DNA from 4 places in the Pseudomonas koreensis genome. Region 4 is predicted to be linked to each of the others. Evidence: predicted binding sites of a transcription regulator. Region 4 holds the regulator's gene; each other region holds the start of a gene.
What was found. Region 4 encodes FliA, which starts transcription of late flagellar genes. Its sites were predicted from a motif close to CTAAAGTTTNNNNNNNNNNNGCCGNTAA; they were not measured.
Positions count from the first base shown of each region.

Region 1 (7,702 bases), 1.2 Mb from region 4:
GTCGACCTTGTTCTGCAGTTCTTGCAGCAGCAGTTCGAGACGCTCCTTCTCCACCTGCTCGGCCATGCCTTCCACCTGTTCAGTGTCGACCGTGACCTTGTCCGGTTGCGGCTGCGATTTCACTTCCGGGTTGAGGGTGTTTTCCGGCGCCAAGGTCGGCGTGCCACCGAGATCGATGATGTACGGCGTGCCGCTTTCGGAAAAGCCGACCGGGTCCTTGAAATAACCGGCGATGGCGATCTTCTGTTCTGGCGTGGCGGTGGACAGCAGCCACAGCACCAGGAAGAACGCCATCATCGCCGTGGCAAAGTCGGCGAAGGCGATTTTCCACGCCCCGCCGTGGTGCCCGGCGGCAATGCGCTTGACGCGCTTGACGATGATCGGCTGATTATTTTCCATGACTTAACGACCGCGAACCGCTTGTTCCAGCTCGGCGAAGCTTGGACGGTGCGCCGGGTACAGAACCTTGCGGCCGAACTCGACCGCCAGCGACGGCGGCATGCCGGACGCGGAAGCCACCAGCGAGGCCTTGATGGCTTCGTAGACGTTCAGCTCTTCCTTGGCATCGTGCGCCAGGGAGTGCGCCAACGGGCCGAAGAAACCGTATGCCGCGAGAATACCGAAGAAAGTACCGACCAGTGCCGCACCCACGTGCAGACCGATCGACGCCTGGTCGCCCTCGCCCAGCGAGGCCATGGTCACCACGATACCGAGTACCGCCGCGACGATACCGAAACCGGGCATGCCGTCGGCGATGCCGTTGACCGCGTGCGATGGGTGCTCGAGGTCTTCCTTGAGGCTGTACAGCTCCATGTCGAACAGGCCTTCCAGTTCGTGCGGAGCCATGTTGCCGGAGGACATGATGCGCAGGTAATCGCAGACAAACGCGGTCATGCGTTCATCCTTGAGCACCGCCGGGTACTTGGCGAAGATCGGGCTCGCGGCGGCATCTTCGATGTCGCCTTCAATGGCCATCATGCCTTCGCGGCGGCTCTTGTTGAGGATCTCGTAGATCAGCCCGAGCACTTCCAGGTAGAAGGTGTGGGTGAAGCGCGAACCGAACATGCTCAGGGATTTCTTGAGCACGTGCATCGTCATGTAACCGGGGTTGGCCTGGAGGAATGCACCGAGGGCCGCACCGCCGATGATCATCACCTCGAAGGGCTGGATCAGGGCGGCAATCTTGCCGTGGGAAAGCACGTATCCGCCGAGCACGCTCGCGAATACGACGATGATGCCGATAATTTTAGCCATAGGTAGAAGGTACTTGTTTAAGTCGGGTTCAAGGTCATATTCGGAAGTTAAAAAATCTCTTCTTCTACTTATCGGCAAAACTGCGCCAGACTATAGCCAGTTCAGGCGAAAAGCCAATTTAGCCCATGCCGGGCGCGTCTACAGTCAGTGAAGATCTCGTCCAGACATGGCTAATGAAACGAACGTCCCACACGCACAACCGACCACCCTCGACGGCTGGGTCAAGCTTCTCGACAGCGTCCTCCTGCCCGTGCCGCAAGAGGCTCACGACAAGGTCTGCCGGGCGATCCGCGACAATCGCAGCTCGCTGCGCGACATCGCCGACCTGATGCAGGACAGCCCGGCGCTGGCCTTGAGCATCATTCGTGAGGCGAATCGTCACACCCACGGCACCATGGCTGCGCCGGCGGAAAATCTTGAGGTAGCGATCAATCGCCTCGGCCTTGCGCGTACCGAAGAATTGCTCGCGCGCCTGCCTGCAGAACCGCACAGGCAGATCCCCAAGGCCTTGCGCCAATTGCAACTGATCAGCCAACACGCGACACAACAGGCCAACGGCTTTTTTGCCAGTCGCCTGGCGCGATTGTGGCAGGACATTCATTGGGGCAGCCTTCTGTTCTTGTCGCCGCTGTGGCCGTTGGCACTGACCTGTCCACAGTTGCTCGAAGAATGGGAACTGCGGGTGATCCACAAGGGCGAGTCGGCGCGTTTGGTCGAAAAGCAGTTGTTCGGCGTGCGCCTGTTGAGAATTGCCGAAGCACTGGTGCATGCCTGGCATTTGCCGATCTGGGTCGAGCAAGGCTACAAATTGCTGCTCAGCGAACAACGCGAACTGGTCAAGGTATTGCGCATCGCCCGTGACAGCGAACACCCGCTGCGCCAGCAGAATCGCCTCGACGATGACCCGACGCTGCGGCGCTGGCTCAATCAGCCGGCCAATACCGTGCTGCTGGCCAACGGCCTGGCGCTGTCGGCGCAACAGGCCTGGGACAGTCCGCACAGCAAGCGCTGGCAATACCTGACCAGCCTGTATTTGCAGATTTCCATGGACGAAGTGCAGCAACAGTTGCACCAGCAAGCCGCGAACAGCGCGCGCCAGCATGCAATGCCTGATTTGTGGCATCCGGCGGTTTCGCTGATCTGGCCGTGGGGCAGCCGTCGTTTGCCTGCCGGAATGCTGCCGGCAGCGGCACCGAATGTCGAAGATTTGAGCCAGTGGCGTCGGCAATGCGCCGAACTGCTCGCCGAGCCCAGTCGCTTCACCAATGCGATGAGCCTGACCGTCGCTGCCCGCGAGGCACTGGTGGCCAGCGGCATGCGCCGGGTGATGATTCTGATGGCTGACCGCACGCACTCGACTCTGCGCGTACATCAAACCGCCGGCCTGCCCAAGGACGCGGCGGCTCTGAGTTTTGTCGTCAGCCAAAGCAAGGTACTGCAACGCCTGCTCGCGCAGCAGGCGCAGGTGCGCATCACGCCAGAGAACAACGCGCAGTTCTCTGCCTTGTTACCCGCGAGCCTGCGCACACTGTTTCGCGGCGAGCATCTGTTCCTGCGGTCACTGGTCAACAACGGCCGGGTGATCATGATCGTCGTCGCCGATCAGGGCGGCGGGCCGTTTGCCGACATCACCGTGCAAGCCTTCGGCAAGACCGCGCAGTGCATCGAAAAAGCCCTGCACAGCTTTAGCAGCCGTGGCCAATGAGCCTGCGCTACAATCCTCCCCTTTGTGCTCTGGAGACCTCACATGTCTGACTTCTCTGGCTTGCCGCTCGTCATCGAGCCGAGCGACCTGCTGCCGCGTCTGGAGTCCCCGGAACTGATTCTGGTGGACCTGACCAGCCCTGCCCGGTATGCCGAAGGTCACTTGCCCGGCGCACGTTTTGTCGACCCGAAGCGCACTCAGCTCGGCCAGCCACCAGCGCCCGGGCTGATGCCGGCGAAGGCCGATCTGGAAGCGTTGTTTGGTGAGCTCGGTCATCGCAAAGATGCGGTCTACGTCGTGTATGACGATGAAGGCGGCGGCTGGGCCGGGCGCTTCATCTGGCTGCTCGATGTCATTGGCCACGACAAGTACCACTATATAGACGGTGGCCTGCCGGCCTGGCTGGCGGACGGCATGCCCATGTCGATTCAGGTGCCGGCCCCGGTCGGTGGACCGGTCTCGCTGACCCTGCACGACGAACCGACCGCCACCCGCGAATACCTGCAAAGCCGTCTCGGCGCGGCCGATCTGGCGATCTGGGATGCGCGCGGGCCGCTGGAATATTCCGGCGAGAAAGTTCTCGCAGCCAAGGGCGGCCATATTCCTGGCGCGGTCAATTTCGAATGGACCGCCGGCATGGATCAGGCACGCCAGTTGCGCATCCGCACCGACATGCCGCAGATCCTCGATAACCTCGGGATCACCAAGGACAAGGAAATCATCACCCACTGCCAGACCCATCACCGGTCGGGCTTCACTTATCTGGTGGCCAAATCCCTCGGTTATCCGCGGGTCAAGGGCTACGCCGGTTCCTGGGGCGAATGGGGCAACCACCCCGACACGCCTGTCGAGATTCAAGCTTCCAAGGACAACTAATGAAAGAGCGTCTGTTTATCCTCAGCCAATACCTGCTGCCGCATCACCTGCTGTCGCGCCTGGCCGGCTGCATCGCCGAATGCCGCGTGCGCTGGTTCAAGAATGCCTTCACCCAATGGTTTGCCAAGCGTTATCAGGTGGACATGTCGCAAGCACTGGTCGAAGACCTGACCGCTTACGAGCACTTCAACGCCTTCTTCACCCGCGCCCTGAAAGACGGCGCGCGTCCCCTGGACGAAACTCCGGGCGCGATCCTCAGCCCGGCCGACGGTGCGGTCAGCCAGCTCGGCCCGATCGAGCACGGCCGCGTGTTCCAGGCCAAGGGTCACAGCTTCAGCGTCCTCGAATTGCTCGGCGGTGACGCGGCAAACGCGGCGCCGTTCATGGGCGGCGACTTCGCCACCATTTACCTGTCGCCAAAGGATTACCACCGCGTGCACATGCCGCTGGCCGGCACCCTGCGGGAAATGGTCTACATCCCGGGACGAATTTTCTCGGTGAATCAGACCACCGCCGAAAACGTTCCCGAGCTGTTCGCCCGCAACGAGCGTGTGGCGTGCATTTTCGACACCGAGCGCGGGCCGATGGCCGTGGTGCTGGTCGGTGCGATGATTGTCGCTTCGATCGAAACCGTATGGGCCGGTCTGGTCACGCCCCCGAAGCGCGAGCTGAAAACCTTCCGCTACGACGAAGCCGCCCGCGCACCGATTCACCTGGAAAAAGGCGCGGAACTGGGGCGCTTCAAGTTGGGCTCGACGGCGATTGTGCTGTTTGGCCCGGATCAGGTGAAGTGGGCCGAAGAGCTGGTGGCCGGCTCGCCAGTTCAGATGGGCCAGGGTCTGGCGCTGCCGAAAATGTGACGGTCTTTGCGGAAGCGGCCAGTGCTGCTTCCGCAAACTGCGGCATTTGCTGCTATGGTTTGGGCATGAGCCAGACCCTCTTCTCTCCCAAGTTACGCGCTCCGACTCCTACGCAAACACGCCTGTCGTTTTGCGACGCCAGCCCGCGCGACCTCAAGCGCTGGATCGCCGGCCTGCCCAAGGCCAACATCGGCGAAACCGCGCGCCTGCTCTATCAGGGCCTGGGCGAACTCAACCTGCTGCTCACCCCCAGCGATAATCGCCTGCAACTGCTGGAGTTGCTGCGGCCCGAGGTGTATTTCGTCTGCCTGCATCTGGAACGGCATTTCCTGCATCAGGCGATCATGCTCGACGAGCGTTCGCGTAAGGTCAGCAACCTGTGCCAGGCGCTGCAAGGCCAGTTGGCCATCGGTTATAAGCAGATCGTCCTGCGTATCCTGCCGAAATACAGCAAGGACCGCGCGACGCTGGTCAGCACCGCCTTGCAGCGCGCCGCGCATGCCCTGAAGGCGCAACTGGTACGCGCCACGCAGCTGTACAGTTCACCGCCGGAACACGTGTGGCTCGAATTGCATCAGTTGTATCGCAGCGCTGCGCAATTACAGCTGCAACAACGGCGGCTGCGCGATGATCTGGCGTTTTTGACCAGCGAACTGAGCGTCGAACAGACCTACATTGCCGCTCTGCTCTTGGGCAGCGCCCGTTGCAATCAGTTACGCCAGAGCCAGATTGCCAGACTCGCCGAGGTGATCGAGCCGTGGAGCGCGCTGCTCACGCTGTATCCCGATCGCGCCAATGACGGTCTGTTTGCGGTCAGCGCGGAACTCGATGTCGGCCCGCGTTACCGCAAGATGTTTCGCAGCGAACAACAGAGCGAGCTGATGGGCTTCGACCCGCAACCGCTGGTGAATAACCTCGAAGCGCATTTACAGCAGCAACCGACAACCACGCCGTTGCCCCTCTCTGCAGGGCTCAGCGTCGACACCCTGCAACATCTGCACGCCACCTGGGGGCAGGCCGCCGAGCGCAGCTTTCAGCGCAGCGCCGGCCAAGGCACGTTGACCGTGTGCGTCGGCATGAGCGCCCTGCACTTCTACCTCGGCGGCGAGCGCACCTTCAGCGAATTGCTTAAACATCCGGTGGCCCGCGCGGCGAATTTCAGCCGCGTCGTAGCCAACGGGGAAAAGGACAGCTGGAGCCAGGCATTCGACGCGGCACCGCAAAGCAACGATGAGCTGTTGCCGTACGAGGAAATCCAGTACGACCAATTGGTAGAAGACGAAAGCCCCGGCAACACGCCAAACTATCCGCTTTATGCCTTGCCCGTGATCAATCATAGCCCCGGCGGTTATTGCCTGGCCTGGCCGAGCGAGGTGCCCGCCGAATTGCAGGCCGGGGAAATGCTCGGCATTCAGGACAGCGAAAGCAGAGGCTGGAGCATTGCAGTGATTCGCTGGATCCGCCAGGTACGCGGCAGCGGCACGCAGATGGGCATCGAACTGGTCGCGCCACACGCCCAGCCGTGTGGGCTGCAACTGGTGCGTTCAAAGGACGATCACGGCCATTATTTGCGCGCTTTGCTGCTGCCGGAGATCAGCGCGATCGACGTGCCGGCCACCGTACTTGCCCCGCGCCTGCCTTTTCAGGAAGGCAACAAGGTTTTGATCAACACTCAGGGCGAGGAACACCGCGCGGGGCTGGATCGGCGGGTGGCGAGTACGCACAGCTTCAACCAGTTCGCCTATCGCTCGCTGGATACTGCGCAGAATGGCGGGGGTGAAGAGGATTTCGATTCGTTGTGGAATTCGCTTTAGACCGAGGTGCGGCCTTCGCGAGCAAGCTCGCTCCCACATTCAAATGCATTTCAAATGTGGGAGCGAGCTTGCTCGCGAAGAGGCCAGATCAGCTTATCGAGATCTTAGAGCTGCCCGTCGCGATCGCGGAAACCCAGAAGATACAACACACCATCCAGACCCAGCGTTGAAATCGCCTGCTTCGCCGATTGCTTCACCAGCGGCTTGGCGCGGAACGCCACGCCCAGCCCGGCAATCGCCAGCATCGGCAAGTCGTTGGCACCGTCGCCGACAGCAATGGTCTGTTCCAGGCGCAAGCCTTCCTTGTGCGCCAGCTCCTTAAGCAAGTCAGCCTTGCGCTGTGCATCGACAATCGGCTCGATCGCCACGCCGGTGCACTTGCCGTCGACCACTTCCAGCTCGTTGGCGAACACGTAGTCGATGCCAAGCCTGGCTTGCAGCTGCTTGGCGAAATACGTGAAGCCACCCGAGAGAATCGCGGTTTTGTAACCCAGGCGCTTGAGTTCGGCAAACAGGGTTTCAGCGCCTTCGGTCAGGCGCAGCGAGGCGCCGATCGAGTCGAGCACACTGACGTCGAGGCCCTTGAGCAGCGCCAGACGCTCCTTGAAGCTGGCGCGGAAATCCAATTCGCCGGCCATGGCGCGTTCAGTGATCTCCGAAACCCGATCACCTACGCCGGCCGCCTTGGCCAATTCGTCGATCACTTCCGCTTCGATCAGCGTCGAGTCCATGTCGAAAACAGCCAGACGGCGGTTACGGCGGAATAGCGAATCTTCCTGAAAGGCGATATCGACGTTCAATTCCTGCGCAACGCTGAGGAATTCGGCGCGCAGGGCCTGCGGATCGGCCGCTTCGCCACGTACGGAAAACTCGATGCACCCCTTGCCCTTGTCGGCCGGCGTGTCCAGCGGCATGCGCCCCGACAGACGGTCGATATGGTCGATGTTCAGGCCATATTTGGCGGTGATCGCGCTAACCGCCTGCAACTGGCCAGCGGTGACCTTGCGCGTCAGCAGGGTAACGATATGGCGTTTCTTGCCCTGATTGCCCACCCACTGCTGGTAATCCTCTTCGGACACCGGGGTGAAGCGCACTTGCTGATCCAGTTCATAACCCTTGAACAGGATGTCCTTGAGCACCGACTTGCCCTGCTCGGAATCGGGAATCTCAACCAGGATGCCGAACGACAGGGT
Region 1 is NZ_JALJWP010000001.1:1,870,222-1,877,923, reverse strand. Features, by position in the region: gene motB (flagellar motor protein MotB) at 1-399, opposite strand, end outside; gene motA (flagellar motor stator protein MotA) at 403-1,254, opposite strand; gene J2Y90_RS08520 (HDOD domain-containing protein) at 1,421-2,959, shown strand; gene rhdA (thiosulfate sulfurtransferase) at 3,002-3,835, shown strand; gene asd (archaetidylserine decarboxylase) at 3,835-4,695, shown strand; gene J2Y90_RS08505 (molecular chaperone) at 4,761-6,509, shown strand; gene serB (phosphoserine phosphatase SerB) at 6,614-7,702, opposite strand, start outside.
Region 1: the regulator FliA is predicted to act here: its motif matches at 1,323-1,350, upstream of motA (flagellar motor stator protein MotA).

Region 2 (7,702 bases), 2.9 Mb from region 4:
ACGTGGGGTGGTTACCCGGACGGCGTCGCGTTTGCGGTATTGCTGATGAATCTTCTGGTGCCCGCGCTGGAGCGCTTCGCCGCCAGCCGCCGGCCGCCGGTGAGCGCATGAAGCGCTCGGCCAGTGTCATGATGATTGTGCTGCTGGCGTGCGTTGGCGTGAGCGCGACCTACATGCTGCAGCGCAGCAGTGCGCCGGGGATTGCCGCCGAGCAGCGTTTGCTCGACAGCCGCAAACTGCTTGATGTGCTCCCTGCAGAACGCTACGACAATCAGCCGCTGGAGCACCCGCTGACGCTCGTCGACTCAGCGCTGCGCCATAGCACGCTGTCAGGCGGCTATCGGGCGATGCAATCCGGGCAAACCGTGGCCGTGCTGTTGCGCAGCAGGACCGAAGGTTACGCAGGTATTCTCGAACTGCTGATCGCCATCGATGCCAACGGCAAACTTCTTGGTGTTAAAACCCTTGAGCAGCGCGAAACGCCGGGATTGGGCGGTCACATCGGTGAATGGCCGAATGCCTGGCTGCAGAGTTTCACCGGTAAATCCCGCAGTGACCCGACAGACGCCGGCTGGGCGCTGAAAAAGGATCAAGGGCAATTCGATCAGATGGCCGGTGCGACCATTACCTCCCGTGCCGCGATCAATGCGATTCATGACGCGCTGCGTTACTTCGATGAGCATCGGGCGCTGCTGCTGGGAGCTGGAAAATGAAGCGCACACTAACGTTATTGATGCTGGTGCCGTTACTGGGCGCCACAGAAACATTGAGCGCTGCATTGGGGATGACTCTGATGCTCGGCACGACGCTCGGAGCCTTCGCCCTATGCATGTCGGTGCTACGTGATCGTCTGACGGGCGCAAAAGTATTGCTGGCGAACCTGATACTTGCCGCAACGTTGACCAGTTGCGCAGACATTGTGGCGCGACGCTGGTTTTTACCCTGGCAGCAGCCGCTTGATCTCTATATAGGGCTGATCGCCCTGCAATGCATCGCGCTTGAACACAGCGGCGCCCTCCGCGGCCCCGCCATCGCGGGTTTCAAACGCTGTGTCATGTTCAGCGCGCTCATGCTGTCGATCGGCGGGCTGCGCGAAATCATCGGCCATGGCACCCTTGGCCGAGGGTTTCCGACGCATTGGCAAGGTGTGGTTTTATTCCCCGAGGGGCTGCATCTGATTACGCTGGTTCCCGGCGCTTTTGTTTTACTGGGTTTGCTTCTCGCCGTTGGTCAGGCGTGGACACGCCGCAACTCTGTCATCAAGGAAACGCATCGCCCATGAATGCTGCAAAACGTCTTGAGATATTTCGCCGACTGCACGAAGACAATCCCGAGCCGAAGACAGAACTGGCCTACTCGTCGCCCTTCGAGCTGCTGATTGCGGTAATTCTTTCGGCGCAGTCCACCGATGTGGGCGTCAACAAGGCCACGGCAAAACTGTTTCCGGTTGCCAATACACCCGCAGCGATTTTCGCGCTGGGTATCGAAGGGTTATCCGAGTACATCAAGACCATCGGTCTATACAACAGCAAGGCGAAGAACGTCATCGAAACCTGCCGCTTGCTGGTTGAACGCCATGGCGGCGAAGTCCCGCAAACCCGAGAAGAACTGGAAGCCTTGCCCGGCGTCGGACGCAAGACAGCCAACGTGGTCCTCAATACAGCGTTTCGCCAGTTGACCATGGCAGTCGACACGCACATTTTCCGCGTCAGCAACCGCACCGGCATCGCGCCGGGGAAAAATGTGGTGGAAGTTGAAATGAAACTGATGAAGTTTGTGCCGAAAGAATTCCTGCTCGATTCACATCACTGGCTGATTTTGCACGGCCGTTATGTGTGCCTGGCGCGCAAACCGCGCTGCGGTAGCTGCCGCATCGAAGACCTGTGCGAATACAAACATAAAACTTCCGACGATTGAGCCGTCATCGGTTTTTTGCATCCATCGATTGAAAAAATCTTTTTTACCCGCCGCGGTAATGTCGATATAAGAAGCGCCAAAGGCAGTCTTAGCCGGGAGTTGACTTCATGAGTACCGACACAGAGCAACTGGATGTAGAAGAAGATCTTATTGCCGCCGACCCCGATGACGCAGAACCGGTGGTGGAAGTGGCCAAGACCAACCTCAGCAAGCGTCGCACAATCGACAACCTGCTTGAGGAGCGCCGACTGCAACGGCAATTGGCCGATTACGATTTTGATCTGTGATAGCTGAAGGCCTCCCGAACCGGAGGCTTTTCATTTTCTGCGGCAACTGAACTTGATCGGCCCATGACCTTGTCAGCTGTCGAATCGTTCACACAAGACCATTGCGCTGCGCCAGTTCGATCAGATCAACCAGCGACCGCGCATTGAGCTTGAGCAACAAGCGTGTCTTGTAAGTGCTTACGGTCTTGTTGCTCAAAAACATTCCGTCAGCAATTTCCTTGTTGGTCTTGCCGCGCGCCAGTTGCTGCAACACCATCATTTCCCGCCCGGACAGGCGATCGACCATGTCCGCCTCACTCGCATTGCCCAGACTGGTGCGCACGGTGTGCAACGCCTGATTGGGGAAATAGCTGTATCCGGACAACACTGCCTTGATTGCACTCAGCAGTTCGGTCAAATCCTGTTGCTTGCATACATAACCCGCTGCGCCCGACTGCATGCAACGCATTGAAAAATGCCCGGGAGCTTGGGAAGTCAATACAAGAACTTTAACTGGCATGGCGGTAGAGGTCAGGCGTGCAATGACTTCCAGCCCATCAAGTTTCGGTATACCAATATCCAGAATGACAAGATCCGGCAATTGTTCGCGAGCAATCTGCAATGCATCCACACCATTGTCCGTCTCTGCAATGACTTCGTAGCCATGCCGTTCCATCAGCATTCGTACCGCAAGTCGAATGACGGGGTGGTCATCCACGATCAGCACTTTATTCATGGGCAAGTCCAGTTTTCGCTGTTCGAATTTTTAGAACACGCACGATATCCCAGTCACTTGTCCCAAGGCACAGCGAGTTTTACACACACTTGCATCAAGAGACATTCCCTACAGGCATTGAGGATAATTCCCACAAATACAGCGCTAACCCCTGTTTGCCCGACTTCAGCTTTCCCCTCATTGTCGGGATTTTCAGTCGTTCCGTGACCCGCCCTACGCCAAGGAATTACAGATCCTTTGGTCCTGGTCTATAGCAGCCAGCACGCGTTGAGCAATGAAGATGTGGCTATGTCGCGGATTCGGTTAATGGAAACATGATGCAATAAGCCAGAATCGGTGTAGAGCGACATGCGTTTCAACACATTTTTAAAACTTGAAACAACAGCCGCATACTTAAAGTCGCACTTTTGCTATAAATAGAAATACAACCTTCCAGACAACTACCCAGAACTCTAAACTATGCTGAAGATAAAAAAAAAGATTACCAACCCAATGACAGTCATCGCTATATTCGCGATTCTTTCTGAAACATCGGCTGCCGTATCACTGCCGTTTCTAGACAATAAGGATCGGGAAATTTACGTCTGGTTTCTGATCAGCTTCCCCTTTTACTTGTTATTTCTTTTCTTCATGACCCTCAACTTCAATCACCGCTCACTCTACTCGCCCTCTGACTTCGGAAAAGACAAAAGCTTTTTAAAGGCAGCAGAAGATCAGGAGCGCGACAACAAACGAAACCTACCGCTGCGCGAGACAGGTGAATCCAGCACCTTTGAAATAACCAGTTGCGTCGTGTCAGGCAAATCTGGCAGAGGCAGATTTCAACGCCCATGCAGCATTCACAACGCACCCGATCCACCAGCCGATATGAGCAGCCAGCCCGGCCCGCTTGTTCAGACTATCAAGTTGTCACCCTTGATCAGCGAACTGAACATAATTGACGCGAGGGATATTGATGCGACGAGGGAATTCGATGCCATTCTCGATGCTCTGCGCAGAGCCGACAAAAAGAACGCGCGCGTGTTGGTCTTTCTGTCCAATCATGTCTCGGATTCGCTGGCGCACACCGCACTGCAACAGATCAGGCAAGCGAAGAAAGGCTCAGGCGCGACGCTGTGTATCGTTTACAACCTGTGCTCACAAACAGTGACACTATTGGGAAGAGCAAGCTGACAGACAAGTCCTGTGCCGCACGCGGGCAGACGAGAGACCAGCCTGATGAACCAGACAAAAAAAATAAAAAAAGGCGGCCATGAACAGGCCGCCTTTTTTATTGCGCGCTGGGCGCAACCACTCAGAACAACTTGCGGCCCTTGTTGGCAGCAATACGCATGCGCAGCGCGTTGAGCTTGATGAAGCCCGCCGCGTCGGCCTGGTTGTAAGCACCGCCATCCTCTTCGAAGGTCGCGATGTTGGCGTCGAACAGCGAATCGTCGGACTTGCGGCCGGTCACGATCACGTTGCCTTTATACAGCTTCAGACGCACCACACCGTTCACGTTGACCTGCGAGGCGTCGATCATCTGTTGCAGCATCAGACGCTCAGGGCTCCACCAGTAACCGGTGTAAATCAGACTCGCGTACTTCGGCATCAGCTCGTCTTTGAGGTGAGCGACTTCGCGGTCCAAAGTGATCGATTCGATGGCGCGGTGAGCGCGCAGCATGATGGTGCCGCCCGGGGTTTCGTAGCAGCCACGGGACTTCATGCCGACGTAACGGTTTTCGACGATGTCGAGACGACCGATGCCGTGCTCGCCGCCGATCCTGTTCAGCGTCGCCAGTACCGTGGCCGGAGTCATTTCGACGCCGTCCAGCGCGACGATGTCGCCGTTGCGGTATGTCAGCTCAAGATATTGCGGGGTGTCGGGAGCCTTCTCCGGGGAGACGGTCCAGCGCCACATGTCTTCTTCGTGCTCGGTCCAGGTGTCTTCCAGCACGCCGCCTTCATAGGAGATGTGCAGCAGGTTGGCGTCCATCGAGTACGGGGATTTTTTCTTGCCGTGGCGTTCGATCGGGATCGCGTGCTTCTCGGCGTAGTCCATCAGCTTCTCGCGGGACAACAGGTCCCACTCGCGCCATGGCGCGATCACTTTCACGCCAGGCTTGAGCGCGTAGGCGCCCAGCTCGAAACGTACCTGGTCGTTGCCCTTGCCGGTGGCACCGTGGGAAATGGCGTCGGCGCCGGTTTCGTTGGCGATTTCGATCAGACGCTTGGCGATCAGCGGACGGGCGATGGAAGTACCCAGCAGGTACTCGCCTTCGTAAACGGTGTTGGCGCGGAACATCGGGAACACGAAATCGCGCACGAATTCTTCGCGCAGGTCATCGATGTAGATTTCTTTGACGCCCATGGCCTGAGCCTTGGCGCGGGCCGGCTCGACCTCTTCGCCTTGACCGAGATCGGCGGTGAAGGTCACCACTTCACAGTTATAAGTATCCTGCAGCCACTTGAGGATCACCGAAGTGTCCAGGCCGCCGGAATACGCCAGAACGACCTTGTTTACGTCCGCCATGCCATCACTCCACGGGGTTCTACGGAAAGCCGGGGAGTCTACCGCTCAAACGCGATAATTTACAGAGGCGCGACAGCTTAAGACGACAAAGCGACAGAATCTGTCGAGAGCGCGACGATGACCGGCGAGTCAGGAAGTCGTTGCGGCGGTGGCTGGCGTACTCGCTTGCGGTGCTGGCGCAGGGGCTGTGGTCGGTGCCACACGCGACAATTTCACGTTGACCCGACGATTCTTCGCACGATTGGCCTTGCTGGTATTGGGCACGATCGGATATTGCTCGCCGTGGAAGCGCACGGTGATCTGCGATTCCTGGATGCCGTTGGCCTTGAAGAAATCGACCACCGCCAGCGCCCGGCGACGCGACAGCTCGCGGTTGGTCAGGCGATTGCCACTGTTGTCGGAATACCCATCAAGCTCGATGTGGTTCACCGTCGGATCGGCCTTCATGTAGTCGAGCATCACCTGCAGTTTGGCCTTGGCGGCCGGGTCCAGATCAACGCCCTCCCCCGGGAAGCCTACCTGCGACTGCTTGATCTGGTCGAAATTCTGCGGCAGCAGCTTCGCCACGCAAGTCTGGTAGTCGTTGAACGCCTTGCTGAATTTGACCGGCAATAGGCGAACTTCGGAAACCCGGCCGTCGCCAGACGCACGGCGCACAACCGGACTGCGGCCATCCAGCAGACCGCTGATGAGACCGCCGGCCTGCGATTGCGAACTGTTGAACAACACATTGCCACTGCCCAGACGCACCGAGCCCAGATTGATGTCGCCACGCCCTGGCTGCCACGGCGCAGCGGCCGCGAGCAAGGTCGCCGAACCGCCGCCGAGCATGGCGTTGTAGGCATTCAGACGGAAGATCGCCTGCTCACCGGCCTTGCGCACGAACTCGCCCGAGCCGAAATCGGTGATCGGTTGCGTCAGGCGGCATTCGAACTTGTCGCCGGCGACCGTCCACTCAATGTTCTCCAGACGGGTCTGGTAAGTCAGCGCCATCGCAGGAAGGCTGGCAAACACACTGAGCAGGGCTAAATAACGCTGGCGCACGGGAGGCTCCATTGGCTTGTGAAACACAAACACCGATTCACACAATGTTTACGGCATACCTTCGGGATATCGGACGCTTGTGGCAAAACTTGATAGCGGGTGCCTGCAAGAGTCTTTTCCGGTAGCATTCGCCTCAGTTTGACCCGCCTGGAATCCCCTCATGTCCGACCGCCTGACCCTGCTGCGTCCCGACGACTGGCACATTCATCTTCGCGATGGTGCCGTGTTGACCAATACCGTTGCCGATGTGGCCCGCACCTTCGGGCGCGCGATCATCATGCCGAACCTGGTACCGCCGGTGCGCAACGCCGCCGAAGCCGACGGCTATCGGCAGCGCATTCTCGCTGCCCGCCCGGCCGGCAGTCAGTTCGAGCCGTTGATGGTGCTGTACCTCACCGACCGCACCCAACCGGAAGAAATTCGTCAGGCCAAGGCCAGCGGTTTCGTCTACGCCGCCAAGCTGTACCCGGCCGGCGCGACCACCAACTCCGATTCCGGCGTGACCAGCATCGACAAGATCTTCCCGGCGCTGGAAGCCATGGCCGAGGTCGGCATGCCGCTGTTGATCCACGGTGAAGTCACCCGTGGTGACGTCGATGTGTTCGATCGCGAAAAGATCTTCATCGATGAGCACATGCGCCGCGTGGTCGAGCGCTTCCCGACATTGAAAGTCGTGTTCGAACACATCACCACCGGCGACGCCGTGCAGTTCGTCAACGAGGCTTCGGCCAACGTCGGCGCGACCATCACCGCGCATCACCTGCTGTACAACCGCAATCACATGCTGGTGGGCGGAATTCGGCCGCACTTCTATTGCCTGCCGATCCTCAAGCGCAACACCCATCAGGAAGCCTTGCTCGATGCCGCCACCAGCGGCAGCGCCAAGTTCTTCCTCGGCACCGACTCGGCGCCCCACGCCCAGCACGCCAAGGAAGCCGCCTGCGGTTGCGCCGGTTGCTACACCGCCTACGCCGCCATCGAGATGTACGCCGAAGCGTTCGAACAGCGTAACGCGCTGGACAAGCTCGAAGCCTTCGCCAGCCTCAACGGCCCGCGCTTCTACGGCTTGCCGGCCAACACCGATCGCATCACCCTGGTTCGCGAAGAATGGACCGCCCCGACCAGCCTGCCATTCGGCGAGCTGACCGTTATCCCGCTGCGCGCCGGTGAAAAACTGCGCTGGCGCCTGCTGGAGGAACACGCGTGAGTGAAGACAATTTCGACGAT
Region 2 is NZ_JALJWP010000001.1:5,965,146-5,972,847, forward strand. Features, by position in the region: gene J2Y90_RS26415 (RnfABCDGE type electron transport complex subunit D) at 1-111, shown strand, start outside; gene J2Y90_RS26420 (RnfABCDGE type electron transport complex subunit G) at 108-713, shown strand; gene J2Y90_RS26425 (Rnf-Nqr domain containing protein) at 710-1,282, shown strand; gene nth (endonuclease III) at 1,279-1,917, shown strand; gene J2Y90_RS26435 (PA3496 family putative envelope integrity protein) at 2,025-2,204, shown strand; gene J2Y90_RS26440 (response regulator transcription factor) at 2,293-2,919, opposite strand; gene J2Y90_RS26445 (hypothetical protein) at 3,379-4,092, shown strand; gene J2Y90_RS26450 (argininosuccinate synthase) at 4,214-5,431, opposite strand; gene J2Y90_RS26455 (flagellar protein MotY) at 5,561-6,475, opposite strand; gene pyrC (dihydroorotase) at 6,636-7,682, shown strand; gene rnt (ribonuclease T) at 7,679-7,702, shown strand, end outside.
Region 2: the regulator FliA is predicted to act here: its motif matches at 6,542-6,569, upstream of J2Y90_RS26455 (flagellar protein MotY).

Region 3 (7,702 bases), 1.5 Mb from region 4:
GTGCCTGTTTGAACTGGGGCTTGAGCACGGACCGGGGCAAACCGTAGAAGCTTTGAGTGCATGGCTGACCTCGCGTTATCCCGACAGTTGGTGTGTGAGTTCGGCAAAGTCTTCGCTGCTCTGGTGTCGCCCGGCGAGCCACAACGTCGAGCATGATCGGCTGCTGGAAAAACTCGATGGCCTCGGCTGGAAAATTCTGCGCATCGCTATCGGCGGGCAGGCGGAGGGGCTGGCCGGGTTGCGTCGCTGCTATCGACGGGTCGGCGATTTGCTCGCTTATGGTCGTGACGTCCTGCCACACTCACGGCTGCTGACGCTCAATCGCTATCGCTTGCCGGTCATGTTGTGGCGCCATCGCAACGACGATGCGCTGGACGAACTGCTCAAGCCACTGCGCGAGGTCATCGCCAAGGACAGCAACGGCCAGTTGCTGGCGACCCTGCGCAGTTGGTGCGAGCACGACGGTCAGAGTCAGGCCTGCGCCGAGGCGTTGGGCATTCATCGCAACAGCCTGCGTTATCGGATGGAGCGGATTGCCGAGTTGAGCGGGGTTGATCCGTTGAAGCTGGACGGGATGCTGGCGTTGTATCTGGGGGTGCAGCTGTTGCCGCAGACGGATCCGGATTAATTGGGCGTCTTCAAAGACGCCATCGCGAGCAGGCTCACTCCTACATTTGGAATGCATTCCCCTGTAGGAGTGAGCCTGCTCGCGATGGCGGCGGTACATTCACCGCAGAGCCTTTTGTGGAAATGAACAATAAACGCCGACGCCACTTGTGCACCCGACCGGCGTCAACGCCCATGGCGACTGGCAGCATGAACGCCAATGCAACCGGAGAATTCCCATGAAGATCGTCATCGCCCCCGATTCGTTCAAGGACAGCCTGAGTGCCCAGGGCGTTGCCGAAGCCATCGCCCTCGGACTGGCCCAGGTCTGGCCGCAGGCGACGCTGATCAAGTGCCCGATGGCCGATGGCGGCGAAGGCACGGTCGAATCGATTCTCGCGGCCTGTGAAGGCGAGTTGCGCCGCACCCGCGTGCGCGGTCCGTTAGGCGCGCCGGTGGATGCGGCGTGGGGCTGGCTGCCGCACAACCACACCGCGATCATCGAAATGGCCGAGGCTAGCGGTCTGCAACTGGTGCCGCCGGGTCAGCGCGATGCCTGCATCAGTAGCACGTTTGGCACCGGTGAGTTGATTCGTGCAGCGCTGGATGCCGGCGCGCAACGGGTGATTCTGGCGATCGGCGGCAGCGCGACCAACGACGGCGGTGCCGGGGCGATGCAAGCGTTGGGGGTGAAATTGCTGGATGCGCAAAATCAATCGTTGGTGCGCGGCGGCCTGGCCTTGGCGCAACTGTCGCGACTCGATCTGAGTGGGCTTGATCCACGTCTGGCCGATGTGCGTTTCGACATCGCCGCCGATGTCAACAATCCGCTGTGCGGCGCTCATGGCGCCTCAGCGATTTTCGGCCCGCAGAAGGGCGCGTCGCCAGCGCAGGTTGAGCAACTCGATCAGGCGCTGGGGCACTTCGCCGAACTCTGTGCGCGGGCGTTGGGCAAGGACGTGCGCGATGAGCCGGGCAGCGGCGCGGCGGGTGGCCTGGGGTTTGCCGCCAAGGCTTTTCTCGGCGCGCAGTTTCAGGCGGGCGTCGAGGTGGTGGCGGAACTGGTCGGGCTTGCTGAGGCGGTCAACGGTGCGGATCTGGTGATCACCGGCGAAGGCCGTTTCGATGCGCAAACCTTGCGCGGCAAAACGCCGTTCGGTGTCGCGCGGATTGCCAAACAGCATGCCGTGCCGGTGATTGTGATTGCCGGAACCTTGGGCGAGGGCTATCAGGAACTCTATCAACACGGCATCGACGCCGCGTTCGCCGTTACCAGCGGACCGATGACCCTGGAACAGGCTTGCGCCGAAGCCCCACGGCTGCTGCGTGAACGCGCCACCGATATCGCTCGGGTCTGGCAACTGGCCGCCAAACGCTGATCGGCTTGCCTATGTAGGAGCTGTCGAGTGCAACGAGGCTGCGATCCTTTGACTTTTAAAAGCAGGATCAAAAGATCGCAGCCTCGTTGCACTCGACAGCCCCTACCAAAGGCAGCGGAGCTGGGTTGATTGTTGTAACGTTCCGAAAAATATTTACTGCAGACCCAAAACCTTCCTCAAGCCTGGCCGATACAACGGTCAGGCGCGCACAAAACCATAACCCAGTGACGCCGGACTGCCGCCCGCCAAGGGCCAGTACTCACGGCATGGACGCTCGTAGTTTCTTTCTTTCGAGAGTCCGACCATGTCCCTGCGTAATCTGAATATCGCGCCCCGTGCTTTCCTCGGTTTTGCCTTTATCGCCTTGCTGGTGATTGTCCTCGGCGTGTTCGCCGTCAGCCGTATGACGGTCATTCGTCAGGCGTCGATCGACATGGACACCAACCAATTGCCTAGCGTGACTCACCTCAGCGTGGTCACGGAAAACGTCCTGCGTATGCGCATCCTCTCATTCCGTGTGCTGGTCAATCGCGAACCGGCCAGCCTGCAAGAGGCAGAAACCCGCATCGCTGTGCTGGTCGACAAGGTGCGCAAAGCCCAGACCAGTTACGCCGCGCTGCCGGCAGGCCCAGAGGAGCAAGCGGTCTTCCAGACATTTTCGACCACCCTCGATAATTACCTGCAAGCGCAGAATCAGATGATTGAGCTATCGCGCAAAGGCGATCTGGAAGCGATGCGTGCGTTGATCAACACGCGCATCAAGGAAGGCACCGATCAAATGGGCGAGCAGCTCAACAAGCTGATCGGCATGAATACGGCCGGGGCCAGAGCGGCGGCCACCAAGGCTGGTGAAAACTATGACAGCGCCATCACCGGGATCATCATCGTCGCCGTGATCGCAGCGCTGGCCACCGTATTGCTCGCCTGGTTGCTGACCCGCAGCATCGTCACGCCGCTCAACCGTGCGGTCTTCGCTGCGCAAACCATTGCCGGTGGCGATCTGAGCAAAGCCATCGAAGTCGACGGCAAGGATGAACCGGCGCGCTTGCTCGAAGCCTTGGCCGCGATGCAGACCAACCTGCGTAAAACCATCGAGCAGATCGCCGGTTCTGCCACGCAACTGGGCGCCGCTGCCGAAGAACTCAGCGCCGTCACTGAAGAAGCGTCGCGCGGACTGCAACAGCAGAACAACGAAATCGAACAGGCCGCCACCGCCGTCAACGAGATGACTGCAGCAGTGGAAGAAGTGGCGCGCAACGCCGTGTCGACTTCCGAGGCCTCCAACCAGTCGACCCACGCCGCCCGCGAAGGCCGTGATCAAGTGGTGAAAACCGTCGACGCGATCCAGACCATGACCCACGACGTGCTGAACACCGCACAGATGATCGAAGGCCTCGCCGCGCAGGGCCGTGACATCGGCAAGGTGCTGGACGTGATTCGTGCCATCGCCGAGCAGACCAACCTCTTGGCGCTCAACGCTGCCATCGAAGCCGCGCGTGCCGGCGAGGCTGGCCGTGGTTTTGCTGTGGTCGCTGACGAGGTACGCGCGTTGGCCCATCGCACCGCGCAGTCGACTCAGGAAATCGAAAAAATGGTCGCCGGCATCCAGAACGGCACGGGTGAAGCGGTCTCGTCGATGCAGCAAAGCAATCAGCGTACCCAGTCCACCCTGGAAATGGCCCGCGCGGCCGGTGTGGCGCTGGAGCAGATCACCCAGTCGATCCATCAGATCAACGAACGCAATCTGGTGATTGCCAGCGCCTCGGAAGAGCAGGCCCAAGTCTCGCGCGAAGTCGATCGTAACCTGGTGAACATCCGTGATCTGGCCACACAATCGGCCGCCGGGGCCAACCAGACCAGCGCCGCGACCCATGAACTGTCGCGTCTCGCAGTGGATTTGAACGCCATGGTGGCGCGTTTCGTGATTTGAGATACGGTGAAGGCTGGAAACCGCGCTAACAGGAGACGTAGATGCGCTATTCAGCCTTGACCCAACGAATCGCCGGGGAGGGTGCCGCTGCCTGGCAGATTCACGACCGAGCGCTGGAACTGCGCGACGAGGGCGTCGATGTTTTGCTGTTGAGCGTCGGCGATCCGGATTTCGATACGCCGTTGCCGATCGTCCATGGCGCTATCGACAGCCTGCTGGCCGGTGATACGCATTATGCCGATGTGCGTGGTCGGTTCGAATTGCGCAAGCTGATTGCCGAGCGTCATCGCCAGCGCAGTGGTCAGCGGGTTGATCCTGACCAAGTGATTGTCCTGCCCGGCGCGCAATGCGCGGTGTATTCGGTGGCGCAATGTCTGCTCGATCCGGGTGATGAAGTGATCGTCGCTGAGCCGATGTACGTCACCTACGAAGGCGTGTTCGGCGCCTGCGGAGCCACGGTGATCGCGGTGCCGGTTCGCCCGGAAAACGGTTTCCGTGTCGATCCGGCCGATGTCGCCGCGCGCATCACCCCAAAAACCCGCGCGATGCTGCTCAACAGCCCGAACAATCCCAGCGGCGCCAGTTTGCACTTGCTGATCTGGCAGCAGCTCGCAGCGCTGTGCATTCATCACGATTTGTGGCTGATCAGCGATGAGGTGTACAGCGAGCTGTTATATGAAGGCGAGCACATCAGCCCGGCGAGCCTGCCGGGCATGGCCGAGCGCACCGCGACGATCAACAGTCTGTCGAAATCCCATGCGATGACCGGTTGGCGCATCGGCTGGATGATCGGCCCGAAACCCTTGGCCGAACATCTGGTGAACCTGTCACTGAGCATGCTTTTCGGTCTGCCGGATTTCGTGCAGAAAGCCGCGCAAGTGGCGCTGCAAAGCGATCTGCCGGAAGTTACGCAAATGCGCGAGGAATACCGGTTGCGGCGCGATCTGGTGTGCGAGCGGTTGCAGGGTTGCCCCGGTTTGCAGCCGATTCGCCCGGATGGCGGCATGTTCGTGATGGTCGACGTGCGCCAGACTGGGCTCGGCGCTCAGGCGTTTGCCGAGCGATTGCTGGAAGGTTACGGAGTGTCAGTGTTGGCCGGTGAAGCGTTCGGGCCGAGCGCGGCGGGGCACATTCGAATTGGGCTGGTGGTGGATCGGGTCAAACTGGCGGATGCCTGCGCGCGGATTGCGTTGTGTGCGGTGCAGCTTCTGCAGGCGCGCAGTGCCTGATGGATTTGCGTAGTCTGTAAAGGCCTCTTCGCGAGCGGGCTCGCTCCCACAGAGAAATGCATTTCAAATGTGGGAGCGAGCCTGCTCGCGAAAGCGGTATTACCGCCAACGATTAATTCGGATTCACCAGATTCGCCGGCCGCTGCCCACCCAGCGCCGCCAACAGATTCTCCACCGCACACCGCGCCATGGCCTCACGGGTTTCATGCGTCGCCGAGCCCATGTGCGGCGTCGCCACCACATTGCTCAGCTGCAACAACGCCGAGTCATGATTCAACGGCTCGCGCTCGAACACATCCAGCCCTGCCGCGCGAATGCGCTTGTTGCGCAACGCTTCGATCATTGCCGCCTCATCAACCACTTTGCCCCGTGAGATATTGATGAAGATGCTCTCCGGGCGCATCAACGCAAACTGCTCGGCGCCGATCAAGCGTTCGGTCTGCGCCGTCAGCGGCAAGGTCAGGCAAATGAAATCGGCCTGCTTGAGCAACTCTTCGAGGCTTCGATACTGCGCATCAAAACGCGCCTCCACCGCCGGCTTGCGCGACTGGCTGTGATAGATCACCGGCATGCCGAAACCGAAATGCCCGCGCTGGGCCAATGCCTCGCCGATGCGGCCCATACCGATGATGCCCAGCGTCTTGCCATGTACATCGGTGCCGAAATGCGCCGGGCCGATGTTGCGGCTCCACTGCCCGCCACGGACCATGTTCGCCAGTTCGACCACCCGCCGGGCAGCGGCGAGGATCAGGGCGAAACCGGTGTCGGCGGTGGTCTCGGTGAGCACATCCGGCGTGTTGGTCAACAGGATCTTGCGCCGGCTCAGGTAATCGATGTCGTAGTTGTCGACGCCCACCGAAACGCTGGCGATGGCCTCCAATTGCGGCGCCAGATCGAGCAGGGCGGCATCGAGTTTCAGGCTGGCGCCGAGCAAACCGTGGGCACGGGGCAGGGCGTCACGCAGCTGCATGAGGCCATCGGCGTCGAGGCTCTCGATCAGCGTTACGTCGAATTGCTCTTGCAGGCGCGCCATCAGCGCGGGCGAAAGTTTCTTGTACAGCACGACCTGTTTTTTCATGGCAAAAAGTCCTTTCAGGAATGCGCCGGCACACGCGGTGTGGCGGCGGCTTTGGCGACGACGCGATCACTGGCGCCGGGCTTGAGAAAAATCGTCAGCACCACTGACAGCAATAGCGCGCCGCTCATCAATAGATACGAGGCGCCGGGCGAACCGGTAGAGCTGTTCAGATAACCGACCAGATATGAACCGCCGAACGAGCCGAGCGCGCCCATGCTGTTGATCAGCGCCATGGCGCCGCCCGCGACGTTGGCCGGCAGGATTTCCGGAACGATGGCGAAGAACGGACCGTACGGCGCATACATGCAGGCGCCGGCAATCACCAGCAGCGTGTACGACCACCAGAAATGTTCGGCGCCCAAGGCATACGAGCCATAAAACGCGATCGAAGCGATCAGCAGCGGCGGCCAGACGAAGCGTTTGCGCTTCTGCAACTTGTCCGAGCCCCACGACACCGCGAGCATGCCGATCACCGCCGCCAGATATGGCAGCGCCGACAGCCAGCCAGCCTCGATCATGTCCATCTGCGCGCCGGCCTTGAGGATCGACGGCAGCCACAACACGAAACCGTAGACGCCGATGCTCCAGCAAAAAAACTGCAGCGCCAAGATGATCACCTTCGGCGAACGGAATGCCTCGGCATAGTTCTTCACCGCTTTGATCCCGACCTGTTCAGCGGCGAGGGCGCTTTCCAGATCCTGCTTTTCCTGGTCATTGAGCCACTTGGCCTGGGCCGGACGATCGTCGGCCAGACGCCACCAGATAAACGCCCAAAGCACCGCCGGCAGCCCCTCGATAATGAACATCCAGCGCCAGCTGAAATGCTGCACCAGATAACCCGAGACCACCGACATCCACAGCATGGTCACCGGGTTGCCGAGAATCAGAAAGGTGTTGGCCCGCGAGCGTTCGGCACGGGTAAACCAATGGCAGAGGTAGACCAGCATCGCCGGCATCACCGCCGCTTCGACCACGCCGAGCATGAAGCGAATAACGATCAGCCAGTAGGCGTTGGAGACCACGCCGGTCAGCGTGGCGAGGCCGCCCCAGAGAATCAGGCTGACGAAAATCAGCTTCTTCACACTGTGCTTTTGCGCGTAGATCGCGCCCGGTACCTGGAAGAAAAAGTAACCGAGAAAGAACAGCGCACCGAGCAGCGAAGACAGGCCTGGGGTGATCATCAGGTCTTCGGCCATGCCCGATGCAGCGGCAAAGCCGTAGTTGGCTCGATCGAGATAGGCCAGGCTGTAAGTGATGAACACAATCGGCATGATGTACCACCAGCGGCGGGTGGCGAAGGTTGCGGTTTTCATCGGTGTGACTCCTGAGCTTGTTGTTTTTGTCGCAGCAGGTTCAAAAATTTGCGTTGCCTAGGCAGGCCTCTTCGCGAGCAGGCTCGCTCCCACATTTGATACGCGTTCCCCTGTGGGAGCGAGCCTGCTCGCGAAGGCGATCTCGAATTCAGCTCTCAACTCCAGAA
Region 3 is NZ_JALJWP010000001.1:4,560,078-4,567,779, reverse strand. Features, by position in the region: gene J2Y90_RS20085 (sugar diacid recognition domain-containing protein) at 1-628, shown strand, start outside; gene J2Y90_RS20080 (glycerate kinase) at 846-1,985, shown strand; gene J2Y90_RS20075 (methyl-accepting chemotaxis protein) at 2,290-3,915, shown strand; gene J2Y90_RS20070 (pyridoxal phosphate-dependent aminotransferase) at 3,957-5,144, shown strand; gene J2Y90_RS20065 (2-hydroxyacid dehydrogenase) at 5,257-6,222, opposite strand; gene J2Y90_RS20060 (MFS transporter) at 6,237-7,535, opposite strand; gene J2Y90_RS20055 (sugar kinase) at 7,593-7,702, opposite strand, start outside.
Region 3: the regulator FliA is predicted to act here: its motif matches at 2,151-2,178, upstream of J2Y90_RS20075 (methyl-accepting chemotaxis protein).

Region 4 (7,702 bases):
GCCAAAATGCGCCGTCAGGAAGTCGCCCAGGAGGCCGAGTTCTACGGTTCGATGGACGGTGCCAGCAAGTTCGTCCGTGGTGACGCCATCGCCGGTTTGCTGATTCTGTTCATCAACCTTATCGGCGGCATGGCGGTCGGTATCTTCCAGCACGGCATGAGCTTCGGCGACGCCGGCCGGGTTTACGCTTTGTTGACCATCGGTGACGGTTTGGTGGCGCAATTGCCATCACTGTTGTTATCGACAGCGGCGGCGATCATGGTGACCCGTGCTTCCGGCTCGGAAGACATGGGCAAGCAGATCAACCGCCAGATGTTCGCCTCGCCGAAAGCGCTGGCCGTAGCCGCTGGTTTGATGGCGGTGATGGGCCTGGTGCCGGGCATGCCGCACTTCTCCTTCCTGACCATGGCAGCGCTGGCTGCGGGCGGCGCGTACCTGTTCTGGAAGAAGCAGAACGTCGCCAAGGTCGTGGCCCTGGAAGAGGTCAAGCGTCAGCAGGAACTGCTGCCGTCGCCGGCCCGCGCCATGGAAACCAAAGAACTGGGCTGGGATGACGTCACGCCGATCGACATGATTGGCCTGGAAGTCGGCTATCGCCTGATTCCGCTGGTGGACCGCAATCAGGGTGGGCAATTGCTCGCGCGGATCAAGGGCGTGCGCAAGAAGCTCTCGCAGGATCTGGGCTTCCTGATGCCGACCGTGCACATCCGCGACAACCTCGATCTGGCGCCGAGCGCTTACCGCCTGACCCTGATGGGCGTGATTCTCGCCGAGGCCGAGATCTACCCGGATCGCGAACTGGCGATCAACCCCGGCCAGGTCTACGGCTCGCTCAACGGTATCAACGCCAAAGATCCGGCTTTTGGCCTCGAGGCGGTATGGATCGAAATCAGCCAGCGCGCCCAGGCGCAATCGCTCGGCTACACCGTGGTTGACGCCAGCACCGTGGTCGCCACGCACTTGAACCAGATTCTCTACAAGCACTCCAGTGAGCTGATCGGCCACGAGGAAGTGCAGCAACTCATGCAATTGCTGGCCAAGAGCTCGCCGAAACTGGCTGAAGAGCTGGTGCCGGGGGTGGTTTCGCTGTCGCAGTTGCTCAAGGTCCTGCAAGCGCTGCTCGCCGAACACGTGCCGGTGCGCGACATTCGCAGCATCGCCGAGGCGATCGCGAACAACGCCGCCAAGAGTCAAGATACCGCCGCTCTGGTCGCTGCTGTGCGGGTCGGGGTATCCCGCGCCATCGTCCAAAGCATTGTAGGCACTGAGTCCGAGCTGCCTGTGATCACATTGGAACCAAGGTTGGAACAGATATTGCTCAATAGTCTGCAGAAGGCAGGACAAGGCTCGGAAGAGGGCGTTCTGCTGGAGCCAAGCATGGCCGAGAAGCTGCAGCGTTCGTTGATCGAAGCGGCCCAGCGGCAGGAAATGCAAGGCCAACCGGTGATCCTGCTGGTGGCAGGCCCGATTCGCGCGATGCTCTCGCGCTTTGGCCGCCTCGCAGTCCCTGGGCTGCATGTGCTGGCCTACCAGGAAGTACCGGACAACAAGCAAGTGACCATCGTTGCGACAGTAGGGCCCAACGGCTGAGGTAGTGGTTTATGCAAGTTAAGCGTTTTTTCGCCGCCGATATGCGTCAGGCCATGAAGCTGGTTCGCGATGAGCTGGGCGCTGATGCCGCCATCATCGGCAACCGCCGCATCGCCGGCGGCGTCGAGTTGACGGCGGCACTGGATTACAAATTGTCGGCGCTGGCACCACGGGTCCCGAACATGGAACTCGAAGACGAGCTGCGCAAGACCCAGTCGCGCATCGTCACCGCCCAGGCCGAGCTGAGCCTGCGTGGCGAAGCCGATGGCAACACCAATCAGCAGTTGTTCGCCGGGCTGCCATTGACCGCAGGCCTGCCGCTGACCGCTGCCGAGCCGCTGAGCGAGCCAACCTACGCTGCCCCGGCCCGTCCGGCCGCAGCCCCTGCGCAAGCTTCGGCGGGTGTCGATCCGCGAGCGCTGGAGTCGATGCGTTTTGAGTTGAACAGCCTGCGCGAGCTGATGGAAGTGCAGCTCGGCACCCTGGCCTGGAATCAGCTGCAAGGCAGCCGTCCGGCCCAGGCCAATCTGTATCGTCGTCTGCAGCGCATCGGCCTGTCCGGCCCGCTGTCGCGCGATCTGTTGGCGATGATTACCGATATCGAAGAGCCGCGTCAGGCCTGGCGCATGCTGCTGGCGCACCTGGCGCGGATGATTGCCGTACCGGAAGTCGAGCCGCTGGAAGAGGGCGGTGTGATTGCGATGGTCGGCCCCGCCGGCATGGGCAAGACCACCACGCTGGCCAAGCTGGCCGCGCGTTATGTGCTCAAGTACGGCGCGCAGAACGTTGCGCTGGTGAGCATGGACAGCTTTCGCATCGGCGCGCAGGAACAATTGAAAACCCTCGGCCGCATTCTCAATGTGCCGGTGACCCACGTCGATCCGGGCCAGTCGCTGGTGCAGGCATTGGATCCACTGCTACGCAAACGCGTGGTTTTGATCGATACTGCCGGGCTGCAAGCCAGTGATCCGGCGTTGCGCATGCAGCTCGAGAGCCTGGCCGGGCGTGGCATTCGCTCGAAAAATTATCTGGTCCTGGCAACCACCAGCCAGAAACAGGTTCTAACCGCCGCTTATCACAGTTACAAGCGTTGCGGGCTGGCCGGCTGCATCCTGACTAAACTGGATGAAACGGCCAGTCTCGGCGAAGTGTTGAGCCTGGCGATCAGTCATGAATTGCCGGTCGCGTACCTGACCGATGGCCCACGGATTCCGGATGATCTGCATCTGCCGCGCCGTCATCAACTGGTCAGCCGCGCCGTCAGCGTGCAAATGCAGGAAGAACCCAGCGAAGAAGCCATGGCTGACATGTTCGCTGATATCTATCACAGCCCGACCAAGCAGGTTGGCTGAGGTAATCATGAACAGTTTTTGTACCTACATCGATGGTCTGCCACGCATTGTTCCGATCGGGAACGCGCAGCCAGTAATGTGGCCTCCGTCTATGCAAGACAAGGTAAAGAAATAACATGGGCAGCATGCATCCCGTACAGGTGATCGCGGTGACCGGCGGCAAAGGTGGCGTCGGCAAGACTAACGTGTCAGTGAACTTGTCGCTGGCGCTGGCAGAGCTTGGCCGTCGGGTCATGCTGCTGGACGCCGACCTGGGCCTGGCAAATGTCGACGTTCTGCTGGGGCTGACACCCAAACGCACACTGGCCGACGTGATCGAAGGCCGTTGCGAATTGCGCGACGTGCTGTTGCAGGGGCCGGGCGGGATTCGCATCGTGCCGGCGGCCTCCGGCACGCAGAGCATGGTGCACCTGAGCCCGGCGCAACACGCCGGTCTGATCCAGGCGTTCAGCGACATCGGCGACAATCTCGACGTGCTGGTGATCGACACCGCTGCGGGTATCGGTGACTCGGTAGTCAGTTTCGTTCGCGCTGCGCAAGAGGTGTTGCTGGTGGTGTGCGATGAGCCGACTTCGATCACCGACGCCTACGCGCTGATCAAGTTGCTCAATCGCGACTACGGCATGAACCGCTTCCGCGTGCTGGCCAACATGGCGCAGAGCCCGCAGGAAGGGCGCAACCTGTTCGCCAAGTTGACCAAGGTCACGGATCGTTTTCTCGACGTCGCCCTACAATATGTCGGCGCCGTGCCTTACGACGAAAGTGTGCGCAAAGCGGTGCAGAAGCAGCGCGCCGTCTACGAAGCCTTTCCCCGTTCCAAGTGCGCGCTGGCCTTCAAGGCCATCGCCCAGAAGGTCGACACCTGGCCGCTGCCCGCCAACCCGCGCGGTCATCTGGAATTTTTCGTCGAGCGTCTCGTGCAGCAAACCGCAGGGCCTGTGATATGACCGCCAGTGGCATGAATCTTTACAAAAAGTCGGCGCGTGACGCGCAATACGAATTGATCGAGCGCTACGCGCCACTGGTCAAGCGCATTGCCTATCACTTGCTGGCACGCCTGCCGGCCAGCGTGCAGGTCGAAGACCTGATCCAGGCCGGGATGATCGGTTTGCTCGAAGTCTCGACCAAATACGACGCCAGCAAAGGCGCCAGTTTCGAAACGTACGCGGGCATTCGAATCCGCGGCGCGATGCTCGACGAAGTGCGCAAAGGGGACTGGGCGCCACGCTCGGTTCACCGTAATACCAGGATGGTCAGCGACGCGATTCGCTCGATTGAAGCTAAAACCGGCCGTGACGCTAAAGATCACGAGGTTGCGGCCGAACTCCAATTGAGTCTCGACGATTACTACGGGATTCTGAATGACACCTTGGGCAGTCGCCTGTTCAGTTTCGACGACCTGTTGCAGGACGGCGAACACGAAGGGCTGCACGAGGATGGCGCCAGTGCGCATATGGAGCCGTCACGCGATCTGGAAGATGAACGCTTCCAGGCGGCGCTGGCGGACGCGATTGCCAATTTGCCGGAGCGTGAGCGACTGGTGTTGGCGCTGTACTACGACGAAGAGCTGAACCTCAAGGAAATCGGTGAAGTCCTTGGCGTCAGTGAATCGCGGGTCAGCCAGTTACACAGCCAGTGCGCGGCCCGTCTGCGGGGGCGTTTGGGGGAGTGGCGAGCGCGCTGAAGGCAGTGTGGGGACACTGCGAAACGAGGCTGGTGCGGTGATCAACGGCGCCGGTCTCGATCCGTTGTGCTCCAGACAAACTTTAAGTGCTGCGCCGATTGATTGAAGTGGCGCGTCCAGGTGCTGGGCGCGTTTAAGACTGCTTGGAGGTCGAATTGAACAAAGACATGAAAATCCTCATCGTTGATGACTTCTCAACGATGCGGCGGATCATCAAGAACCTGCTGCGCGATCTTGGGTTCACCAACACCGTCGAGGCCGACGATGGCACCACTGCCATTCCGGTGCTCAACAGCGGCAGCATCGACTTTCTGGTAACGGACTGGAACATGCCGGGCATGACCGGTATCGACCTGCTGCGCCACGTGCGTGCCGATGAAAAACTCAAGCACCTCCCGGTGTTGATGGTGACTGCCGAAGCCAAGCGCGAGCAGATCATCGAGGCCGCTCAGGCCGGTGTGAACGGTTACGTGGTCAAACCTTTCACGGCTCAAGCGTTGAAAGACAAAATCGAGAAGATTTTCGAACGCATCGGCTGATGAATGCGCGGGGGAGCTATGGAGCATAACGAATCATCCCAGGGCGATTTCGAATCGACCCTGAAAAAACACGCGGTCGAACTGGTCGAAAGTCTTGAAAAAGGCAGGTTCGGCGACGCGGTGCAACTGATCCATGAGCTCAATCAGACCCGTGACCGCGGCCTGTATCAGGAAGTGGGCAAGCTCACACGTGAACTGCACAGTGCGATCGTCAATTTCCAGATCGATCCGCACATGCCGCAGGCCGAGGAAGTGTCGCAAATCACCGACGCCACCGAACGTCTGGGCTATGTGGTCAAGCTGACGGAAGCCGCGGCCAACCGCACCATGGATCTGGTGGAAAGCGCCACGCCGGTGGTCAACAGTCTGGCTGATGAAGCGCAGACGTTGAGCGCCGATTGGGGCCGCTTCATGCGTCGCGAGGTCGGGGCTGAAGAGTTCCGCGAACTGGCGCGCCGGGTCGACGGTTTTCTGTCACGCAGCAGCACGGACAACCGTGCGGTGTCGAGCAATCTCAACGACATCCTGCTGGCTCAGGATTACCAGGACCTCACCGGTCAGGTGATCAAGCGTGTGACCCAACTGGTCACCGAAGTCGAAAGCAATCTGCTCAAACTCGTGCTCATGGCCAGTCAGGTCGACCGCTTTGCGGGCATCGAACATGACCGCGCCGCAATGCTTGCCGAAAAAGATCCACAAAAACATCTCTCGCAGGGTGAAGGTCCGCAGATTCATGCCGATAAACGAGAAGACGTTGTGTCCGGTCAGGACGATGTGGACGATTTGTTATCCAGCCTTGGATTCTAGTATTTCGGAATTTCAGGTTTTTTGGGTTTTTAGACCTGTAGGAGCACCCCATTAATGAGCTTCGGCGCCGATGAAGAGATCCTTCAGGATTTCCTGGTTGAGGCCGGCGAGATTCTTGAGCAACTGTCCGAACAACTGGTCGAGCTGGAAAGCCGCCCGGATGATGCAGATCTGCTCAATGCAATTTTTCGCGGTTTCCACACTGTAAAAGGGGGCGCCGGCTTCCTTCAGCTCAATGAGCTGGTGGAGTGCTGTCACATCGCCGAAAACGTGTTCGACATCCTCCGTAAGGGTGAGCGTCGCGTTGATGCAGAACTGATGGACGTGGTGCTGGAAGCACTGGACGCGGTGAACAGCATGTTCAGCGAAGTCCGCGAGCGTGCACCGATCACCGCCGCCACGCCGGAACTGCTGGCCGCGCTGGCGCGTCTGGCCGAGCCGCAATCGGCTGATGAAGCGGTTGCTGCACCGGTAGAAGTGGTGGAAGAGCCGGTCGCCGAAAGCGCATCGGAAGACATCACCGATAACGAATTCGAACAACTGCTGGACTCGCTGAATGCCGTCAAGGCACAAGCCGAGGCCCCGACTGCTGTTGTGGCGCCCGCGCCGGTTGCCGACACGGCCGCCAGCGATGAAATCACCGACGCCGAGTTTGAGTCGCTGCTCGATCAACTGCATGGCAAAGGCCAGTTTGCTGTCGATGCGGTCGCTCCGGCGCCAGCAGCAGCGGCTCCGGCCGCGCCTGCTGCGGGGGACAGCTCGGACATCACCGACGACGAATTCGAAGCCTTGCTCGATCAGTTGCACGGCAAGGGCAACTTCGCCGTTGACGCGCTGGAATCGGCGATCGCTTCGGCGCCGGCAGCACCTGCTGCACCGGCTGCCGCTGCGGCCGGCAGCGACCTGATCAGTGATCACGAATTCGAATCGCTGCTCGACCAATTGCACGGCAAAGGCAAGTTTGACGCCAGCGCTGCGACTGCCGGCTCCGCGTCGAGCGTCGCCACGCCAGCAGCGAAAACTCCGGCCGCCGCTGCTGCGCCGAAACCTGCGGCCAAGCCTGAACCGAAAGCCGAGGCGCCGAAACCGGCCGCCGCTGCTGCACCGGCTCCGGCCCGTGCTCCTGCGACACCGCCGCCGGAAAAACCGGCCAGCGAAGCGGAAACCACCGTGCGCGTCGATACCGCGCGTCTCGACGAAATCATGAACATGGTTGGCGAGCTGGTACTGGTGCGTAACCGTCTGGTGCGCCTGGGTCTCAACAGCGGCGACGAAGCCATGTCCAAGGCCGTGTCGAACCTCGACGTGGTCACCGCTGACCTGCAGACCGCCGTGATGAAGACGCGGATGCAGCCGATCAAGAAGGTCTTCGGGCGCTTCCCGCGTCTGGTTCGCGACCTTGCGCGGCAGCTGAAGAAAGAGATCAACCTGGAACTGGTGGGTGAAGAAACCGACCTCGACAAAAACCTTGTCGAGGCCCTGGCCGACCCGCTGGTCCACTTGGTGCGCAACGCCGTCGACCACGGCATCGAGTCGCCGGAAGAACGCGAAGCATCGGGCAAGGCCCGTGGCGGTCGCGTAGTGCTGGCGGCCGAGCAGGAAGGCGATCACATCCTGCTGTCGATCTCCGACGACGGCAAAGGCATGGACCCGAACGTCCTGCGTTCGATCGCGGTAAAACGCGGTGTGATGGACAAGGACGCGGCCGATCGCCTGAGCGATACCGAGTG
Region 4 is NZ_JALJWP010000001.1:3,044,510-3,052,211, forward strand. Features, by position in the region: gene flhA (flagellar biosynthesis protein FlhA) at 1-1,590, shown strand, start outside; gene flhF (flagellar biosynthesis protein FlhF) at 1,602-2,942, shown strand; gene fleN (flagellar synthesis regulator FleN) at 3,059-3,889, shown strand; gene fliA (RNA polymerase sigma factor FliA) at 3,886-4,626, shown strand; gene J2Y90_RS13690 (chemotaxis response regulator CheY) at 4,794-5,165, shown strand; gene J2Y90_RS13695 (protein phosphatase CheZ) at 5,184-5,972, shown strand; gene J2Y90_RS13700 (chemotaxis protein CheA) at 6,027-7,702, shown strand, end outside.